DNA from 4 places in the Streptomyces sp. NBC_00461 genome. Region 1 is predicted to be linked to each of the others. Evidence: riboswitches for the same ligand, from Rfam matches in the RefSeq annotation. Region 1 holds a riboswitch; each other region holds the start of a gene.

What was found. Region 1 has a riboswitch for cobalamin ahead of OG870_RS10945 (cobalamin biosynthesis protein). Riboswitches for the same ligand answer to the same signal wherever they lie in the genome.
Region 2: it holds a riboswitch for cobalamin, as region 1 does, so the genes downstream of both, OG870_RS41275 (CbtB domain-containing protein) here and OG870_RS10945 (cobalamin biosynthesis protein) in region 1, are expected to answer to the same signal.
Region 3: it holds a riboswitch for cobalamin, as region 1 does, so the genes downstream of both, OG870_RS34315 (CbtB domain-containing protein) here and OG870_RS10945 (cobalamin biosynthesis protein) in region 1, are expected to answer to the same signal.
Region 4: it holds a riboswitch for cobalamin, as region 1 does, so the genes downstream of both, OG870_RS30795 (ribonucleoside-diphosphate reductase subunit alpha) here and OG870_RS10945 (cobalamin biosynthesis protein) in region 1, are expected to answer to the same signal.

What each region holds. Positions count from the first base shown of each region.
Region 1 is NZ_CP107902.1:2,284,332-2,288,536, forward strand. It holds partial or broken gene OG870_RS10930 (lysozyme) at 1-750, shown strand; gene OG870_RS10935 (inorganic phosphate transporter) at 903-2,147, shown strand; gene OG870_RS10940 (hypothetical protein) at 2,182-2,409, shown strand; cobalamin riboswitch at 2,537-2,676, shown strand; gene OG870_RS10945 (cobalamin biosynthesis protein) at 2,779-3,720, shown strand; gene OG870_RS10950 (cobyric acid synthase) at 3,717-4,205, shown strand, end outside.
Region 2 is NZ_CP107902.1:8,908,947-8,913,151, forward strand. It holds gene scpA (methylmalonyl-CoA mutase) at 1-551, opposite strand, end outside; gene OG870_RS41270 (methylmalonyl-CoA mutase family protein) at 551-2,365, opposite strand; cobalamin riboswitch at 2,515-2,674, shown strand; gene OG870_RS41275 (CbtB domain-containing protein) at 2,710-2,931, shown strand; gene OG870_RS41280 (histidine phosphatase family protein) at 3,057-3,647, opposite strand; gene OG870_RS41285 (glutaredoxin domain-containing protein) at 3,738-4,175, opposite strand.
Region 3 is NZ_CP107902.1:7,355,149-7,359,353, forward strand. It holds gene OG870_RS34300 (hypothetical protein) at 1-10, shown strand, start outside; partial or broken gene OG870_RS34305 (iron chelate uptake ABC transporter family permease subunit) at 58-922, shown strand; gene OG870_RS34310 (hypothetical protein) at 1,219-1,434, shown strand; cobalamin riboswitch at 1,498-1,649, shown strand; gene OG870_RS34315 (CbtB domain-containing protein) at 1,684-1,905, shown strand; gene OG870_RS34320 (CbtA family protein) at 1,927-2,679, shown strand; gene OG870_RS34325 (hypothetical protein) at 2,790-2,960, shown strand; gene katG (catalase/peroxidase HPI) at 3,079-4,205, opposite strand, start outside.
Region 4 is NZ_CP107902.1:6,556,876-6,561,080, forward strand. It holds gene OG870_RS30795 (ribonucleoside-diphosphate reductase subunit alpha) at 1-1,813, opposite strand, end outside; cobalamin riboswitch at 1,935-2,063, opposite strand; gene OG870_RS30800 (GNAT family N-acetyltransferase) at 2,126-2,617, opposite strand; gene mctP (monocarboxylate uptake permease MctP) at 2,692-4,205, opposite strand, start outside.

The DNA.
Region 1 (4,205 bases):
ATGGCTCGTGATCGCAAACCGTTCCGCCGTCGCACCCGCGTCACAGCGGTCTGCGCGGCCGCACTCGCCATCGGGGCGTCCGCCCTCGCCGAGGTTCCGGCCTCGGCGGCGAGCCCGCCGAAGGGGCACGACGTCTCTTCGCACCAGAAGAACGTCGACTGGTCCGGCGCGAAAGCCAGGGGCGCCAGATTCGTATACGTCAAGGCGACCGAGTCCACCAACTACCGCAACCCGTACTTCAGCCAGCAGTACAACGGCGCCCGCACCGCCGGCATCATCCGCGGGGCGTACCACTTCGCGCTGCCGAACAAGTCGTCGGGCGCGACGCAGGCGGCGTACTTCGTGCGCAACGGCGGGAGGTGGAGCGCGGACGGCTGGACCCTGCCGCCCGCGCTCGACATCGAGTACAACCCGTACGACTCCAGGCACAAGTGCTACGGCCTGAGCAAGGCGGGCATGGTCAACTGGATCAAGTCGTTCAGCAACGAGCTGAAGCAGCTCACCGGCCGTCGTCCGGTGATCTACACGACCACCCACTGGTGGAACACGTGCACCGGCGGCAGCCGCGCCTTCGCCTCCGACCACGCACTGTAGATCGCCCGCCACGACTCGGCGGACGCGGGCTCACTGCCGGCCGGATGGTCGTTCTGGACCTTCTGGCAGTACGACAACAGCGGCGGCCTGCCGGGTGACCAGAATCTCTTCAACGGCTCCCAGGCGCAGCTGAGGACGTTCGCCCGGGGCCACTGACCAAGGGACAGAAGGGACGAGAGGGTCGCCGAGATCGGGCGGTACGGCGACCCCCTCATCCAGACACTCCAGGGACCTCCCCAGTTCATCTTCCGTTCACTCAGGTTTCCTACGGTCAACTGACCGATGACCTCGAACGATTGCCTGGGTAAATGGAAAACTTCTCGCTGATCCTCGCGATTGTGGTCGTAACCGCACTCGCGTTTGATTTCACGAACGGTTTCCACGACACCGCCAACGCGATGGCCACCACCATCTCGACCGGCGCACTCAAGCCCAAGGTCGCGGTGGCCATGTCCGCCGTGCTGAACCTTGTTGGCGCCTTTCTCTCGGTGGAGGTCGCCAACACGATCTCCAAAGGTCTCGTCGACGAGACCGGCATACGTCCCGAGGTCATATTCGCGGCGCTGGTCGGCGCGATCCTCTGGAACCTGCTGACCTGGCTGGTCGGGCTCCCCTCCAGCTCCTCGCACGCCCTGATGGGCGGTCTGATCGGCGCCACCGTCGCCTCGGCGGGTACGGGCGCCGTACACGGCGACGTACTCGTCACCAAGGTGCTCATCCCCGCGCTCGCCGCCCCGATCGTGGCGGGCCTCGCAGCGATGCTCGCGACCCGACTGTCGTACACCCTGGGCAAAAAGGCCGACGGCAAGGCCGCCGCGAAGGGCTACCGGGCCGGGCAGATCGCCTCCGCGGGCCTGGTCTCGCTGGCCCACGGCACCAACGACGCACAGAAGACGATGGGCATCATCACCCTCGCCCTGGTCGCCGGCGGCGCCGTCGCTCCCGACTCCGACCCGCCCACCTGGGTCATCCTCTCCGCGGGCCTCGCCATCGCGCTCGGCACCTACCTCGGCGGCTGGCGGATCATCCGCACCATGGGCAAGGGCCTGACCGAACTCCAGCCGCAGCAGGGCTTCGCCGCCCAGACCAGCGCGGCCACGGCGATCCTGGCCTCCTCGCACCTCGGCTTCTCCCTGTCCACCACGCACGTCGTCTCCGGTTCGGTGATGGGTGCGGGCCTCGGCCGCAAAGGCGGCGTGGTCCGCTGGTCGACGGCGACCCGGATGCTCGTGGCCTGGTGCCTGACGCTGCCGGCCGCGGCCCTGGTGGGCGCGCTGGCCGAGTCGGTCACGGATCTCGGCGCCTGGGGTACGGCCGTCGTCGCCGTCTTCCTGATCGCCTCCAGCGCGGCCATCTGGAAGCTCTCCCGGCGCGAGGTCGTCGACGCGACGAACGTCAACGAGACCGAGGAGCCGGCCGGTGTGGTGACCACGGCGATCGCCGCCGTGGCCCGGCCCCCGGCGGGCACGGTGACCGAGGACCTGACGGCCACGATCCCCGCCCCGGCCACGACCGCCCCCGACCCCGCGATCCCGCCGGCCGCGGCCGTCTGAGCCCGCGCACCCGGCACGAAGGAAGAGAAGCAGCATGAAGATCGACTGGGCAGCTCTGGGCTCCGTCTTCGGCGTCAGCCTCGCGGTCACCGTGGGCCTCGTGGCCCTGTTCACCCTCGGCGTCATGGGCCTGTCGCGCCGCGAACGCGCTGCCACGCAGGGCGACTCGGCCGCGGCCGCGGTCACGGCCGCCTACGTGTGCTTCGCGGCGTGCGCGGCGGCGGTGGCGTACGGGATCTATCTGGTGGTGGTCAAGGCCTGAGGCCTCGGACCCCTTGGGTGCCGGGACGGTGATCCGTCCCGGCACCACGCGTTTGCGTGACCCCCACGACCTCTCGGATGTGGGCCTGCGCACACTCCTCCGTCCCAGGTCAACAGCAAGTTGACTGCCCTTCCGGGCCCGTGGTGGACTGCCGGAGCCATGTACGACGGCGCGAGAGGAAGCCGGTGGAAGTCCGGCGCGGTCCCGCCACTGTCACCGGGGTAGGTAGTCCCGGGAGCCAGGAACTCTCACCGTCGGTCTCGTCGAACCAGGGCGTGGACACCCTGAGTGAGGACAAATCGCCATGCGCGGCTGCCGTTTGAGAGGCACCGACCCAGCCCTACCCGACCCAGCGATCGGCTGAGCCCCGTGCGTGCCGATCGCGTTTTCGCGTACGGCGCCGCCGCCGGCCTTCTCGGTGACCTCCTGCTCGGCGATCCGCGCCGTGGGCATCCGGTCGCCGCGTTCGGGCGGGCCGCCGGGGCCGTGGAACGGGTGTTGTGGCGTGACCACCGCGGGTGGGGCGCGTTGCATGCCCTCGTGTGCGCCGGTGGAGCCGTCGGGATCGGCGCGGTCGCCGCCTTTGCCGTACGACGCTCCCCCGCCGCCTCCGTCGCGGTGACCGCCGCCGCCACATGGGCCGTCGTCGGGGGGACTTCGCTCGCTCGTGAGGCCCAAAGCATCGGGCGCGCGCTGGAGTCGGGCGATGTCGAGGCCGCCAGGGCCCGGCTGCCGCATCTGTGCGGGCGGGATCCGCAGGCTCTGGACGCCGACGGGATCGCGCGGGCCGTCGTCGAATCCGTCGCGGAGAACACCTCCGACGCGGTGGTGGGGGCCCTGGTGTGGGGGGCCGTCGGCGGGGTGCCGGGGCTGCTCGGGTTCCGTGCCGTCAACACCCTCGACGCCATGGTCGGGCACAGGTCGCCCACCTACCGGCGCTACGGGTGGGCTTCCGCGCGGCTGGACGACGTGGCGGGCTGGCCGGGGGCCAGGCTGACCGCCGTACTGGCGACGGTCGCCGGTGGTGACCCGCGTGGTGCGGTACGGGCCTGGCGTGCCGACGCCGGCGCGCATCCGAGCCCCAACGCCGGTCCCGTGGAGGCCTCGTTCGCCGGGGCGCTCGGGGTACGGCTCGGCGGGACCCTGTCGTACGGGGGGCGGGTCGAGCACCGGCCGGTCCTGAACCGGGAAGGCCGCGCCGTCGCCGTGCCCGACATCGAGCGGGCCGTACGGCTCTCGCGGCGCGTCGGACTCCTCGCGCTCGGCGTCAGTGTCGCCGCGCGCCTCATGGTGAAGGGACACGGGAAATGAGCGGTGGTCTGCTCGTCGCCGGTACCACCTCCGACGCCGGCAAGAGCGTCGTCACCGCCGGGATCTGTCGCTGGCTGGTGCGGCAAGGCGTCAAGGTCGCGCCCTTCAAGGCGCAGAACATGTCGCTCAACTCGTTCGTCACCCGGGAGGGCGCCGAGATCGGGCGGGCTCAGGCCATGCAGGCGCAGGCCTGTCGGATCGAGCCCACCGCGCTCATGAATCCCGTGCTCCTCAAGCCCGGTGGCGAGCAGAGCAGTCAGGTCGTGCTCATGGGCAAGCCGGTCGGCGAGCTGAGTGCCCGTGGATACCACGGGGGGCGGCAGCAGCAGCTTCTCGGGACGGTTCTCGACTGCCTCGCCGAGTTGCGGGGCACGTATGACGCCGTGATCTGTGAGGGGGCGGGTTCTCCCGCCGAGATCAACCTGCGGCGGACCGACATCGTGAACATGGGGATCGCCCGGAACGCGCGGCTTCCCGTGCTCGTG
Region 2 (4,205 bases), 6.6 Mb from region 1:
TCCTCCGCCGCCACGATGTACAGCGCCAGCACCGGCAGCACGGCACCGTTCATCGTCATCGACACGGTCATCTTGTCCAGCGGGATGCCGTCGAACAGCTGCCGCATGTCGTAGATGGAGTCGATGGCCACACCCGCCATGCCGACGTCACCGGTCACGCGCGGGTGGTCGCTGTCGTAACCCCGGTGCGTGGGAAGGTCGAAGGCGATCGACAGGCCCTTCTGGCCGGCCGCGAGGTTGCGGCGGTAGAAGGCGTTGGACTCCTCGGCGGTGGAGAAGCCCGCGTACTGGCGGATCGTCCAGGGCTGGTTGACGTACATCGTCGGGTACGGGCCGCGCAGGTACGGCGCGACGCCCGGGTACGTCTCCAGGAAGTCCAGGCCCTCCAGGTCACGGCCGGTGTAGAGCGGCTTGACCGCGATGCCCTCCGGCGTCTCCCAGACGGGCTCGGCCCCCTGCGTGGCGTTCTTCACGGCCGTACGCCACTCGTCGGCGCCGCCGTCGGTGGTCGGGGTCCCCAGCTCGATGCCGGTGAAGTCGGGGATTCCCATCAGGACACTCCCATGCGGTCGAGGGTGGCGGTGAGCACGGCGACGGCGTCGCAGCCCGCGAAGACGTAGGAGTCCACGTCGGTGTACTGCCCGGGCCGGCCGGCGAGGAACACGTGCCGTGCGCCCGCCGCCCTGAGGGTCTGTACGACGCCCTCGGCCTGTTCCTCGTACAGCGCGTCGCTGGAGCACAGGCAGACCTCGGTGGCGCCGCTGTCCTCGAACGTGCCCTCGGTGACGGGCTCGACACCGCCGGCCTGGAAGAGGTTGGCGGCGAAGGTCGTGCGCGCGGTGTGGGCGGCGGCGGGGCCGATGGTGGCCAGGAAGAGACGCGGCCGGGATCCGGTCGCCGCGAGGTGGGCGTCGGAGCGGGCGCGCAGGGCCTCGTACGCCTCGTCGCGCCGCACGCGCGGCAGGCCACCGGAGGATGACGGGGGCGCGGGGGCGCGCTCCACGGGCTTCTCGCCGAGGTGCGGGAACTCGCTGACGCCGGTGATGGGTTCGCGGCGCCTGGCGAGCTTCGCGCTGCGCGCCTCCCACGTGGCCGCCAGGTCCGCACCGAGCCGGCCCGAGCGCAGGGCGGCCGCCTGGCCGCCGAGTCCCTCGATGTGGCGGAAGAACTCCCAGCCCGCGTGGGCGAGTTCGTCGGTGAGCCGCTCCACGTACCAGGAGCCGCCCGCCGGGTCGATCACCCGGGACAGATGCGATTCCTCGACCAGGATCGTCGAGGTGTTGCGCGCGATGCGGCGCGCGAAGGCGTCCGGCAGACCGAGTGCGTGGTCGAAGGGGAGCACGGTGACGGCGTCGGCGCCGCCGACTCCGGCGGCCAGCGTGGCGATCGTCGCGCGCAGCATGTTCACCCAGGGGTCGCGGCGCGTCATCATCACCGGCGAGGTCACCACGTGCTGCAGCTGCGCGCCGGCGCCCGGCGCCCCGCACACCTCGGCCACCCGCGCCCACAGCCGGCGCGCCGCCCGCAGCTTGGCGATGGTCAGGAACTGGTCGGCCGTCGCCGCGTAGCGGAACTCCAGCTGCGCGCAGGCCTGTTCGACGCTCAGCCCCGCCTCGGTCAGCTCACGCAGATAGGCGACACCACTCGCCAGTGAGGAGCCCAGCTCCTGCGCCGCCGAACCGCCCGCCTCGTGGTACGGCAGCGCGTCCACGGTCAGTGCCCGCAGCCCCGGGTACTCCTCGGCGCAGCGCAGGGCGAGGGAGGCCACCGGAGCGAAGTCCGACGCGCTGCCCGTACGAGCCTCGTGCCCCAGCGGATCGGCGCCCAGACTGCCGCGCACCGCCTCCTTGGCGACGCCCCGCTCCTCGTAGATCCGCAGCAACTCCCGTGCGGCGGGCTCGACTTCGCTGCCCGCGTCGAGAACGACAGGCGCCAGGTCGAGGTACACGCCGTCCAAGACCCGGCCGAGCGACGACACCGGGATGCCGCCCTCGCTCTCGCCCAGGACCAGCCAGAGCGAGGTGACGCCGTTCTCCAGGTCCGTGAGTGCCGCGCCGTTGTCGGCGACCGTGTGCCGCTGGCGTACGTCCCAGCCGCCGGCGGTGTTCCCCTCGGCGCGGCTCGCGCGCACGAACGGCGCGAAGCCGGGGAGACCCGGGTCGGGTGCGGCATCGAGCGCGGTGTAGAGGGGGCGGGTGCGCAGCCCGTCCTCCAGCGCGGTGGACAGGGCGTCTTCCGCCGCCGCGCCGGAGACTTCCTTGCCCGACTTGCGCAGGACGCCGGCCACCAGGCCGTGCCACTGTTCAAGGTTCGCGTCAGGGAACTCGGCGGCCAGCGTGAGCCCGTCGTCAGGCAGGACCGTCATGCTCGGATGCTAGGACAGATCGACAAAGGAGCAGCAGAGGGCACGGCTGTGACCTTGCCCTCCATCACATTGTGACCCCGGTCTCTCACCCCCCGACCTTGATCCTCCGGTGGGGTCACGACGGACATCATCCAGGTCATGCGCCCTTGGCCATGTTCCCGTCAGACGGTACTGTCACGGGGTTGTTGACGACGACAGAGCGGAAGCCGGTGAGAGTCCGGCACGGTCGCGCCACTGTGAACGGGACGGCCCCCCGTACGGGCGGAACGCCTCGCGAGTCAGACCCGCAGCTGTCGTCATGTGCACCACTGAGATGGGACGCGTACTCCCGAGGAGGTTCTGCCATGGCGCAGACCGTCGCCCAGCCGACACCCGCCACCCCTGTCGTACCCGCCAAGCTGCCGCTGAACGCGATAGCCCCCTGGGCGGTCTTCTTCGGCGTCCTGATGCTGGTCCTGCTCTATTTCGTCGGCGCCGAGCAGGGCGCCACCTCCGTCGTCTCCGGCGAAGGCGTACACGAGTGGGTGCACGACGCCCGTCACCTCCTCGGCTTCCCCTGCCACTGACGGAGACACCGCACAATGGGGGCAGGCAACTCCCGTACCCCACTGAGTGGTTGAACCACCCACCGCCTTGAGGGCCCCCGGACCATCGGGGGCCCTTTGGCGTCTTCCCGGCACCCCTGTCCGCGTCAGTGTCCGCCCTCGGGCTCCCGCGCTCCGAGCGTCTGCCCCAGCCGCAGGTTCCAGCGCCCCGAGCGTCCACTGATCTCGGTCGCCGTCAGGGGAGGCACATCGAGCCGCCAGAACGTGGCCTCATGCGCCGCGAGGACCCTCACCACCGTGGCCCGCACGATCTCCGGCTCCACCACGACGAGCGTGCGGCCGTCGGTCTGCGCGGTCGCCTCCAGCCACCGGCCGACGCGTTCGCAGAGGGCCCGCACGGACTCCCCGCCGTGCGGCGCCGCGGCAGGGTCCGCCAGCCAGTGGGCCACCTGGTCCGGTTCTTCGGCACTGACCTCGCCGAGCGTCCGGCCCCGCCAGCGGCCCATGTCCATGCCGCCCAGCTCGGGCGCCTCCACGGCGACGAGACCGAGGGCCGAGGCCGTCTCCCGGCAGCGCACCGTGGGGGAGACCAGGACCCGGTCGGCCGCGGACAGCGTGCCGGCGGCCGACCGGGCGCGAGCTGCGCCACCGGCGTCGAGCGGACTGCCGTCGTCGAACCGGGCCTCCCGCACGGATCGGTTCATGGCGGGTGAGACGAAGGTGACGCGGCTGGTCACGCCGTGACTCCTGTTCTGCCTGTTTGACTACTGCGGGGCGACGGACGGCGGACGGCGGGGCGACGGGGCGCCCGTAGGGCACCCCGGTGATCACGCGGAGCGGGAGAGCTGTGCGCGTACCCACTCAGGATCGGGATTGGTGTGCGGCCGGCCCGCCACGACGACGGTCGGCACGGTCTCGTTGCCGTCGTTGGCCGCCCTCACCGCTGTCGCCCCGGCCGGGTCCCGCCAGATGTCGACCCAGTGCAACTGGCGGGCGCTTCGGCCCAACCGGAGGCGCAGGCGGATGCAGTACGTGCAGCCAGGCCGCCAGAAGACGACCGGCCGGCCGTCGACCGCGCTGCGGCGTTGTGCCTCCATCGCACCGACCGACTTCGGGAAGATCAGCGGTGAGTTGATACCCGCGAACAGCACAAACACGACCAGGAGCGCCGCGGCTGCGGTCGGGGCCCCCGCGACGAGCAGAGCAGCCGCAACGAACGAGCCGCAGAGCACGAACAGCATCGGGAGGATCCAAGCGCGCGTCATGAGGACAAGGCTATCGACGAGCCGACACCC
Region 3 (4,205 bases), 5.1 Mb from region 1:
CGTCCCATGAACGGCGCTTCCGTCGCCGAGGTCTCCACACTCCTCGCCCTCGGTCGGGCCGCCCTGGTCGGCGCCGCCATCGCCGTGTCGGGCGCGGTCCTGCAGACGGTGGTGTCCAACCCACTGGCCGACCCCACCGTGCTGGGCTTCTCCTACGGCGCCACGCTCGGCGCGGTGCTCGTCATCACTCTGGGCGGCGGTGCCGCGGCTGCCGGGCTCGGCAGTGGCAAGTCAACCCTGTTGCGGGCCGTCTACCGCTCGCTGCGCCCGGCGGAGGGGGTCGTCAGGGTCGGCGACGACGACGTCCGGACGCTGTCCGCCCGCGCCGCGGCCCGCCGCACCGCGGCGGTCCTCCAGGACGCCGGCGGCAACACCACCGGCCTGACCGTCACCGAGATCGTCGCGCTGGGGCCGCGCCCCGCATCACGGCCTGCTGGGGCGCGACGGCGCCGAGGACCACCGGGCGGTGGAGGAGGCCATCGACCACTGCGGCGTACGGCCGTACGCGGACCGCGAATACGCCTCCATCTCCGGCGGCGAACGCCAACGCGTCCTGTTGGCAAGGGCGTTGGCGCAGAGCACCCAGCTCCTCGTCCTGGACGAGCTCACCAACCACCTCGACATCCGCGCCCGGTTCGAACTCCTGGACCTGATCCGTGCCACCGGGATCACCACGCTGGCGGTGCTGCACCACCTCGACCTGGCCGCCCGGCTCTGCGACCCCTTTGTCGTCCTGCACGAGGGAGCGGTGGTGGCCGCGGGGCCGGTCCTGGAGGTGCTGACCCCGGAGATCCTCAGGGACGTCTTCGGCGTACGGGCGACCGCCGAGCGGCACGCCGACGGCGTCGTCCGCATCACCTACAGGGCCCAGCCGCTCGCCCACGACCGCACCATCGCCGACGAGGACCTCAGGCGGCCGTGACAGTCACTCCGTCACTCCACCACCCCTTGCGTGGTGCGGTGAACAAATGACGCCTCCTCAGGATGTCGTCGAAGCAATGGCTCTGGTTCCCGTGAGCCGCGGTGGAACGGAAGCACCGGGGGTGAACGGGCGCATGGCACCGCAGGCCCGGGCCCCTGCCGCCCTGCGCGCGGGCGGGTCGCTCCGCGCGCCCGAGGGTATGCCCAGGCCAGTACCCCGGCCCCGGGCGCTCGACATGCCTCCGGCCGCCCGACCTCCCCGCCTCCCGTTTCCTGCTTCCCGAAGGGCAGTACATGATGAGCGACATCACCGGTCTGGAACCGCTGGCGACCTTCTGCGGTGACTGCGACTGCGGCTGTCCGCAGCTCTTCGTCGACCCGAGCGCGCCCGCCGAGCGCCGCGTCCTGCTCACCGACGACTTCGGCCAGCGCGTCCAGATGAGCGCCGACCAGTTCGCCTCGCTGGTGGAGGAGGCGAAGGCGGGCAAGCTGGACGGCGTGGCCGGCACCTGACCGATGGCACGCAGGGGCCACTTGCCGGGAGAGAGGGAGATCACTCCAGGTGGTGCGGTATTGGCCAGGTTCGCGGCACACGGTACCGTCGGTCTGATATCGACGACGGCAAGACGGAAGCCGGTGAGAGTCCGGCACGGTCGCGCCACTGTGTGCCGCCGCCCCGCAGGGGGTGGTGGCGAGTCAGACCCGTAGCCGTCGTCATGTGCACCACCGAGATGGGACGCGAGCTCCCGAGGAGGCCCTGCCATGGCGCAGCATGTCGCCCAGCCGACAGTCACCACCCCCGTCGTACCCGCCAAGCTGCCGCTGAAGGACATAGCCCCCTGGGCCGTCTTCGTCGGCGTCCTGATGCTGGTCCTGCTCTACTTCGTCGGCGCCGAACAGGGCGCCACCTCCGTGTTCAGCGGCACGGACGTCCATGAGTGGGTACACGATGCCCGTCACCTGCTCGGCTTCCCCTGCCACTGATACGAGGGACGCCGCACACCCATGAACTCCACAACGGTAAGAAACCTCCTCGTGCGGGGCATGCTCGCCGGCCTGGCCGCCGGCGTGCTCGCCCTCGTCGCCGCCTATCTGCTCGGTGAACCGTATGTAGACAAGGCGATCGGCTTCGAGGAGGCGCACTCCCACGAGCACGAGATGGAAGTCGTCTCCCGCTCCCTGCAGTCAACCGCCGGTCTCGCCACCGGCGTTCTGCTCTACGGGGTCGCGTTCGGTGGCATCGCCGCGCTCGCCTACTGCTTCGCGCTCGGCCGCGTCGGCCGCTTCTCGCCGCGGGCGACCGCACTGCTGCTGTCCGGCTGCGCGCTGCTGGCGGTGTACGTGGTGCCGTTCCTGAAGTACCCGGCCAATCCGCCGTCGGTCGGCGAGCCCGACACCATCGGCAGGCGGACCACCCTGTACTTCCTGATGATGCTGCTCAGCGTGCTCCTTGCGATCGCAGCCACCATCCTCGGCAAGCGACTCCAGCCGAACCTGGGCACCTGGTGGGCGACGGTGGTCGCGGTTGCCGCGTTCGCCGTCGTGATCGGCCTGGCGTACGAGTTCCTGCCCGTCATCAACGAGGTGCCGAAGGACTTCCCGGCCACCGTGCTGTGGCGGTTCCGACTCGCCGCCCTGGCCATCCAGGCCACCCTCTGGGGCAGCTTCGGACTCGTCTTCGGCGAGCTGGCCGAGCGGTTGCTGAACCCGAAGCCCGTGTCGGCGGCCGCGAAGGCGACGGTCGCCGCTCCCAGCTGACCACGAATCGAACAGGTGAGAGGGCCCCCGCGGAACCATCCGGGGGCCCTCTCGCGTTCCCCCGGCCCCGCCGTATCACCCTGGGCGGCCGTGAGGCGATCGCCCTGACCGTGGCGGAGTACGAGCAACTCATCGTCGGCCGACGGCAGATCGGCGGCCAGAGCGCCGAGCTGCCCGCCTACGAGGCGTTTCTGAGCCAGCGGGTCATGACCATCCCCCGGATCAGGAACGTCACCTCGCACTTCACGATGAAGACCGTCAAGCCGGGCCCGGGCTCATGAGCGAGCGACCGGCCCGCAGGCAAACGACGTCCGGGCCGGCCCCTGTGGGCCGGCCCGGACGTCTTGGTCAGGCAGGTCTGACGGTCGGACGGATCGGACCGTCAGACGGGTCGGACCGTCAGACGAGGTCGAAGCGGTCCGCGTTCGAGACCTTGACCCACGCGTCGACGAAGTCCTTCACGAACTTCTCCTTCGCGTCGTCGGCCGCGTAGACCTCGGCGACCGCGCGCAGCTCGGAGTTCGAGCCGAAGACGAGGTCGGCGCGGGTGCCGGTCCACTTGACCTCGCCGGTCGCGTCGTCGCGGCCCTCGAAGGTGTTCTGGTCCTCGGAGGTGGACTTCCACGTCGTGCCCAGGTCGAGCAGGTTGACGAAGAAGTCGTTCGTCAGCTTGCCCGGGGTGTCGGTGAAGACGCCGTACGAGGTCTGCTGGTGGTTGGCGCCCAGGACGCGCAGGCCGCCGACGAGGACGGTCAGCTCGGGAGCGCTCAGGCCCAGCAGGTTCGCCCGGTCGAGCAGCAGGTACTCGGCCGGCAGGCGGTTGCCCTTGCCCAGGTAGTTGCGGAAGCCGTCGGCGGTGGGCTCAAGGGCGGCGAAGGACTCCGCGTCGGTGTGCTCCTCCGTGGCGTCCACACGACCCGGGGTGAAGGGCACCTCGATGTCGTGACCGGCGTCCTTGGCGGCCTTCTCCACGGCGGCGGCGCCACCCAGGACGATCAGGTCGGCCAGGGAGACCTTCTTGGCGCCGGAGTTGAACTCCGACTGGATGCCCTCAAGGACACGCAGCACCTGCGCCAGCTCGTCGGGCTCGTTGACGTCCCAGCCGGCCTGCGGCTGCAGACGGATACGGGCGCCGTTGGCACCGCCGCGCTTGTCGCTGTTGCGGAACGTCGAGGCCGACGCCCACGCGGTGGAGACCAGCTGGGAGACGGTCAGAGGCGAGTCGAGCAGCTTGGCCTTGAGGGACGCCACGTCGGCGGCGTCGATCGGCTCGCCCTGGGCCTCGGGCAGCGGGTCCTGCCACAGCAGGGTCTCCGCCGGGACCTCCGGGCCGAGGTACAGCGACTTCGGACCCATGTCACGGTGGGTCAGCTTGTACCAGGCACGGGCGAAGGCGTCCGCGAACTCCGCGGGGTTCTCGTAGAAGCGACGCGAGATCGGCTCGTAGACCGGGTCGAAGCGCAGCGACAGGTCGGTCGTGAGCATCGTCGGGAGCTTCTTCTTCGACGCGTCGTGCGCGTCGGGGA
Region 4 (4,205 bases), 4.3 Mb from region 1:
CCTTCGCGATGCGCTCGCGCAGCGCCGCCCAGCGCTCCGGCCAGGCGTGTTGCGTGTCGTAGTGGTCGGGGTGCAGGACTCCCCTGGCCGTACGGGTCTTCTCCCAGGCCGGCACCGGGCCGTTGCGCTCGGCGAGGTCGGCGGAGGCCTCGTACGCGGCGAGCATGATGCGCTCGGCGATGCGGGTGGAGAGCCGGCGGGCCGCGGGCGAGTCGAAGGGCAGGCGCAGCTTGAAGAAGACGTCCTGCAGGCCCATGGCGCCGAGGCCGACGGGGCGCCAGCGCGCGTTCGACCGGCCGGCCTGCTCGGTGGGGTAGAAGTTGATGTCGACGACGCGGTCGAGGAAGGTGACGGCCGTGCGGACGGTCTCGTCGAGCCGTTCCCAGTCGATGTCCTGACCGGCCACGAACGCCGCCAGGTTCACCGAACCCAGGTTGCACACCGCCGTCTCGCCGTCGTCGGTGACCTCCAGGATCTCCGTGCAGAGGTTGGAGGAGTGGACGACGTGGCCCGGCTCGGCCGTCTGGTTGGCGGTGCGGTTGGAGGCGTCCTTGAAGGTCATCCAGCCGTTGCCGGTCTGGGCCAGGGTGCGCATCATGCGGCCGTAGAGTTCGCGGGCCGGGATGGTCCTGCGGGCGAGGCCCGCCGCCTCCGCCCTGCGGTACGCGGCATCGAACTCCGCACCCCACAGGTCGACCAGCTCGGGCACGTCGGCGGGGGAGAACAGGCTCCACGGCTCGTCGGCGTTCACCCGGCGCATGAACTCGTCGGGGATCCAGTGCGCCAGGTTCAGGTTGTGCGTACGGCGGGCGTCCTCACCGGTGTTGTCGCGCAGCTCCAGGAACTCCTCGATGTCGGAGTGCCAGGTCTCCAGGTAGACGGCGGCCGCGCCCTTGCGCCGGCCGCCCTGGTTCACGGCGGCCACCGAGGCGTCGAGGGTCTTGAGGAACGGGACGATGCCGTTGGAGTGCCCGTTGGTGCCGCGGATCAGTGAACCGCGGCTGCGGACACGGGAGTAGGCGAGGCCGATTCCGCCGGCGTGCTTGGAGAGGCGGGCGACCTGGTGGTAGCGGTCGTAGATGGAGTCCAGCTCGTCGAGCGGGGAGTCGAGGAGGTAGCAGGACGACATCTGGGGGTGCCGGGTGCCGGAGTTGAAGAGGGTGGGGGAGGAGGGGAGGTAGTCGAGGCGGCTCATCAGGCCGTAGAGCGCGGCGACTTCGTCCACCGGGCGGGGGCCCGTTTCCGAAGCGGACGGGGTGTCGTCGGCGAGACCGGCGGCGACACGCAGCATGAAGTGCTGGGGCGTCTCGATCACCCGGCGGGTGATCGGGTGCCGGAGCAGGTAACGGCTGTGGAGGGTGCGCAGGCCGAAGTAGCCGAAGCGGTCGTCCGCCTCGGGGTCCACGAGTGCGTCGAGGCGCGCGGCGTGCAGGCGGACGAACTCCGCCGTGCGGTCGGCGACGAGCCCTTCCCGGTGGCCCACTTCGACCGACTCGGTGAAGGTGGTGACGCCCTGCGAGGCGGCCTCGGCGGCGATGCTGATGGTGAGCAGACGCGCGGCCAGCCGCGAGTACACGGGGTCCTCCGAGATGAGCCCGGCGGCCGCCTCCGTGGCCAGCTCGCGCAGCTCCGCCTCGTCCGCCTGCGCCGAGCGGCCGCGCAGCGCGGCGGCGGCGACCCGGCCGGGGTCGGCTCCGGGGAGGCCGGCGGTCAGCTCGGTCAGGGTCCGCAGCAGTGCGGTTCCCGGGCCGTCCGTTGTCGCCGTTGTCGCGGACGGTGTCGCTGAAGCCGGTTCGGCTGGCGCGATGGTCACGTGGGGCTCTCCCTCGCTCGGCACGGGGCCTTGCGGAGGGCAGGGGGAAGCACGAGCGCGCACGGCGTCGCGTCCACCGGCCCATTCCACGAGGCCCGGACGTCTGAGCACCCGGACGGTTCGGCCGGGCGCACTGTCGGCAGGTCCTCGGACTGACGCCCATACGTGTGCGAACACGCATGAGTACACCGTTGCGGGACAGTTCCGGATTCGCACCGGATTCCCCTGCGACGACAGCGAGCATGAGCATACATCTTGTGCCGGGTGAGGACGGCACCCCCATATGTTGTGTCGCGGTGATTTCGGAGCGTGTCAGAGCGTCAACTCATAGGTGAGGAGTGTGAAGTCGTGGCCCGGGATCGGGTTCCAGTCGCGCCCGGGGGTGCGGACGAATCCGGCGCGTTCGTAGATGCGGTGGGCGGCATGCATGAGCGGCTGGGTGCACAGGACGATGCCGGTGCACTCCGCGGCTCTTGCCCGGTCGACACAGGCGCGTACGAGGGCTTCTCCCGCGCCTCGGCCGCGGGCTGCCCTGTCGACGGCCAGCATGCGTATCTCGGCCTCTCCCGGGCCGGCCAGGTCTGCCATGGGGCCGCCGGACGGGACGTAGGTGACGCCTCCGACCGGCCGGCCACCCAGGTCGGCGACCAGCACCTCGGCGGCGGCCGCTCGCTTGGCGACGTCCCTCAACTCGCCGACGCTCTCGCCGAAGGTGAGCAGGCCGTCCTGAAGGTAGGCCTGGGCGGTGATCTCGCCGATGGTCTCGTACTCTTCGGGCTCCGCCTGCCTGATCACGATGTCCATGGTCCCGAGTCTGCCGGACGGGTACGACAACGGGCCGCCGGATTACTCCGACGGCCCGCTGATCGCCGTAACCGCTAGTGGGACGTCCCCGCGGTCGCCGGAGGCAGTGCCACCTGGACGCCCGCGTCGCCCGCGTCCGCCGTGTAGTCCTCCGGCCTGGTCTCGTCGATGCCCTCCGGGGCCTTCACGGCCTTGAGGACGAAGGTCAGGACCACCGTCACCACCACGTTCAGGACGAACGCCGTCAGGCCGATGTAGCCGATCTCCCCGATGCCGGGGATCTCCTTGGCCGAGCCGCCGAAGTGCTTCTGCGTCGGCGAGGCGACGCCGTACGCGGCGAGGGTGCCGTAGACCATGCCGACCGCCCAGCCCGCGAGCAGCGCCCAGCGGTGGAACCAGCGGGTGAACAGACCGCCGACCAGGGCCGGGAAGGTCTGCAGGATCCAGATGCCGCCCAGGAGCTGGAAGTTGATCGCGACCGTCTTGTCCATGGTGAGGACGAAGACGAGCGCGCCCACCTTCACCAGCAGCGAGACCAGCTTGGAGACCTTGGTCTCCTGCGCGGGCGTCGCGTCCGGCTTGATGAAGTCCTTGTAGATGTTGCGGGTGAAGAGGTTCGCGGCCGCGATCGACATGATGGCCGCCGGGACGAGGGCGCCGATGCCGATCGCCGCGAAGGCCACGCCCGCGAACCAGTCGGGGAACATGTTCTCGAACAGCTGCGGGATCGCCAGCTGCCCGTTCGTGACCTTGACCCCCGCCGCGATCGCCATGAAGCCCAGCAGGGCGAGGAGGCCCAGCATCAGGGAGTACAGCGGCAGGATCGTGGTGTTGCGGCGGATCACGTTGCGGCTCTTCGAGGACAGCGTCGCCGTGATCGAGTGCGGGTACATGAAGAGCGCGAGCGCGGAGCCCAACGCCAGTGTGGCGTACGTCCATTGGCCCGGCTCGGCCGGCGCCAGCGCACCGCGCGGCTTGCCCGTCGCCGGGTTGGTCTGCGCGAACGCGTGACCCGCCTTCGCGAAGATGTCGTCGAAGCCGCCCAGCTTGATCGGGATGTAGATGATCGCCACCGCGATGACGAGGTAGATCAGCCCGTCCTTCACGAACGCGATCAGCGCGGGGGCCCGCAGACCCGAGGAGTACGTGTAGGCCGCCAGCACGCCGAACGCGATCAGCAGCGGCAGGTCCTTCACGAACCAGTTGGTGTTCTCGCCGCCGCCCACTCCCATCACGTCGAGGACGGCCTGGATGCCGACCAGTTGGAGCGCGATGTACGGCATGGTGGCCAGGATGCCGGTGACGGCGACCGCCAGCGACAGCCCCTTCGAGCCGAAGCGGCCGCGCACGAAGTCCGAGGTCGTCACGTACCCGTGCCGGTGCGAGACCGACCACAGGCGGGGCAGGAACGTGAAGATCAGCGGGTACACGAGGATGGTGTACGGCACCGCGAAGAAGCCGGCCGCGCCCGCCGCGTAGATCGCCGCCGGGACCGCCACGAAGGTGTAGGCGGTGTACAGGTCGCCGCCGAGCAGGAACCAGGTGACCCAGGTGCCGAACGACCGTCCGCCCAGGCCCCATTCGTCCA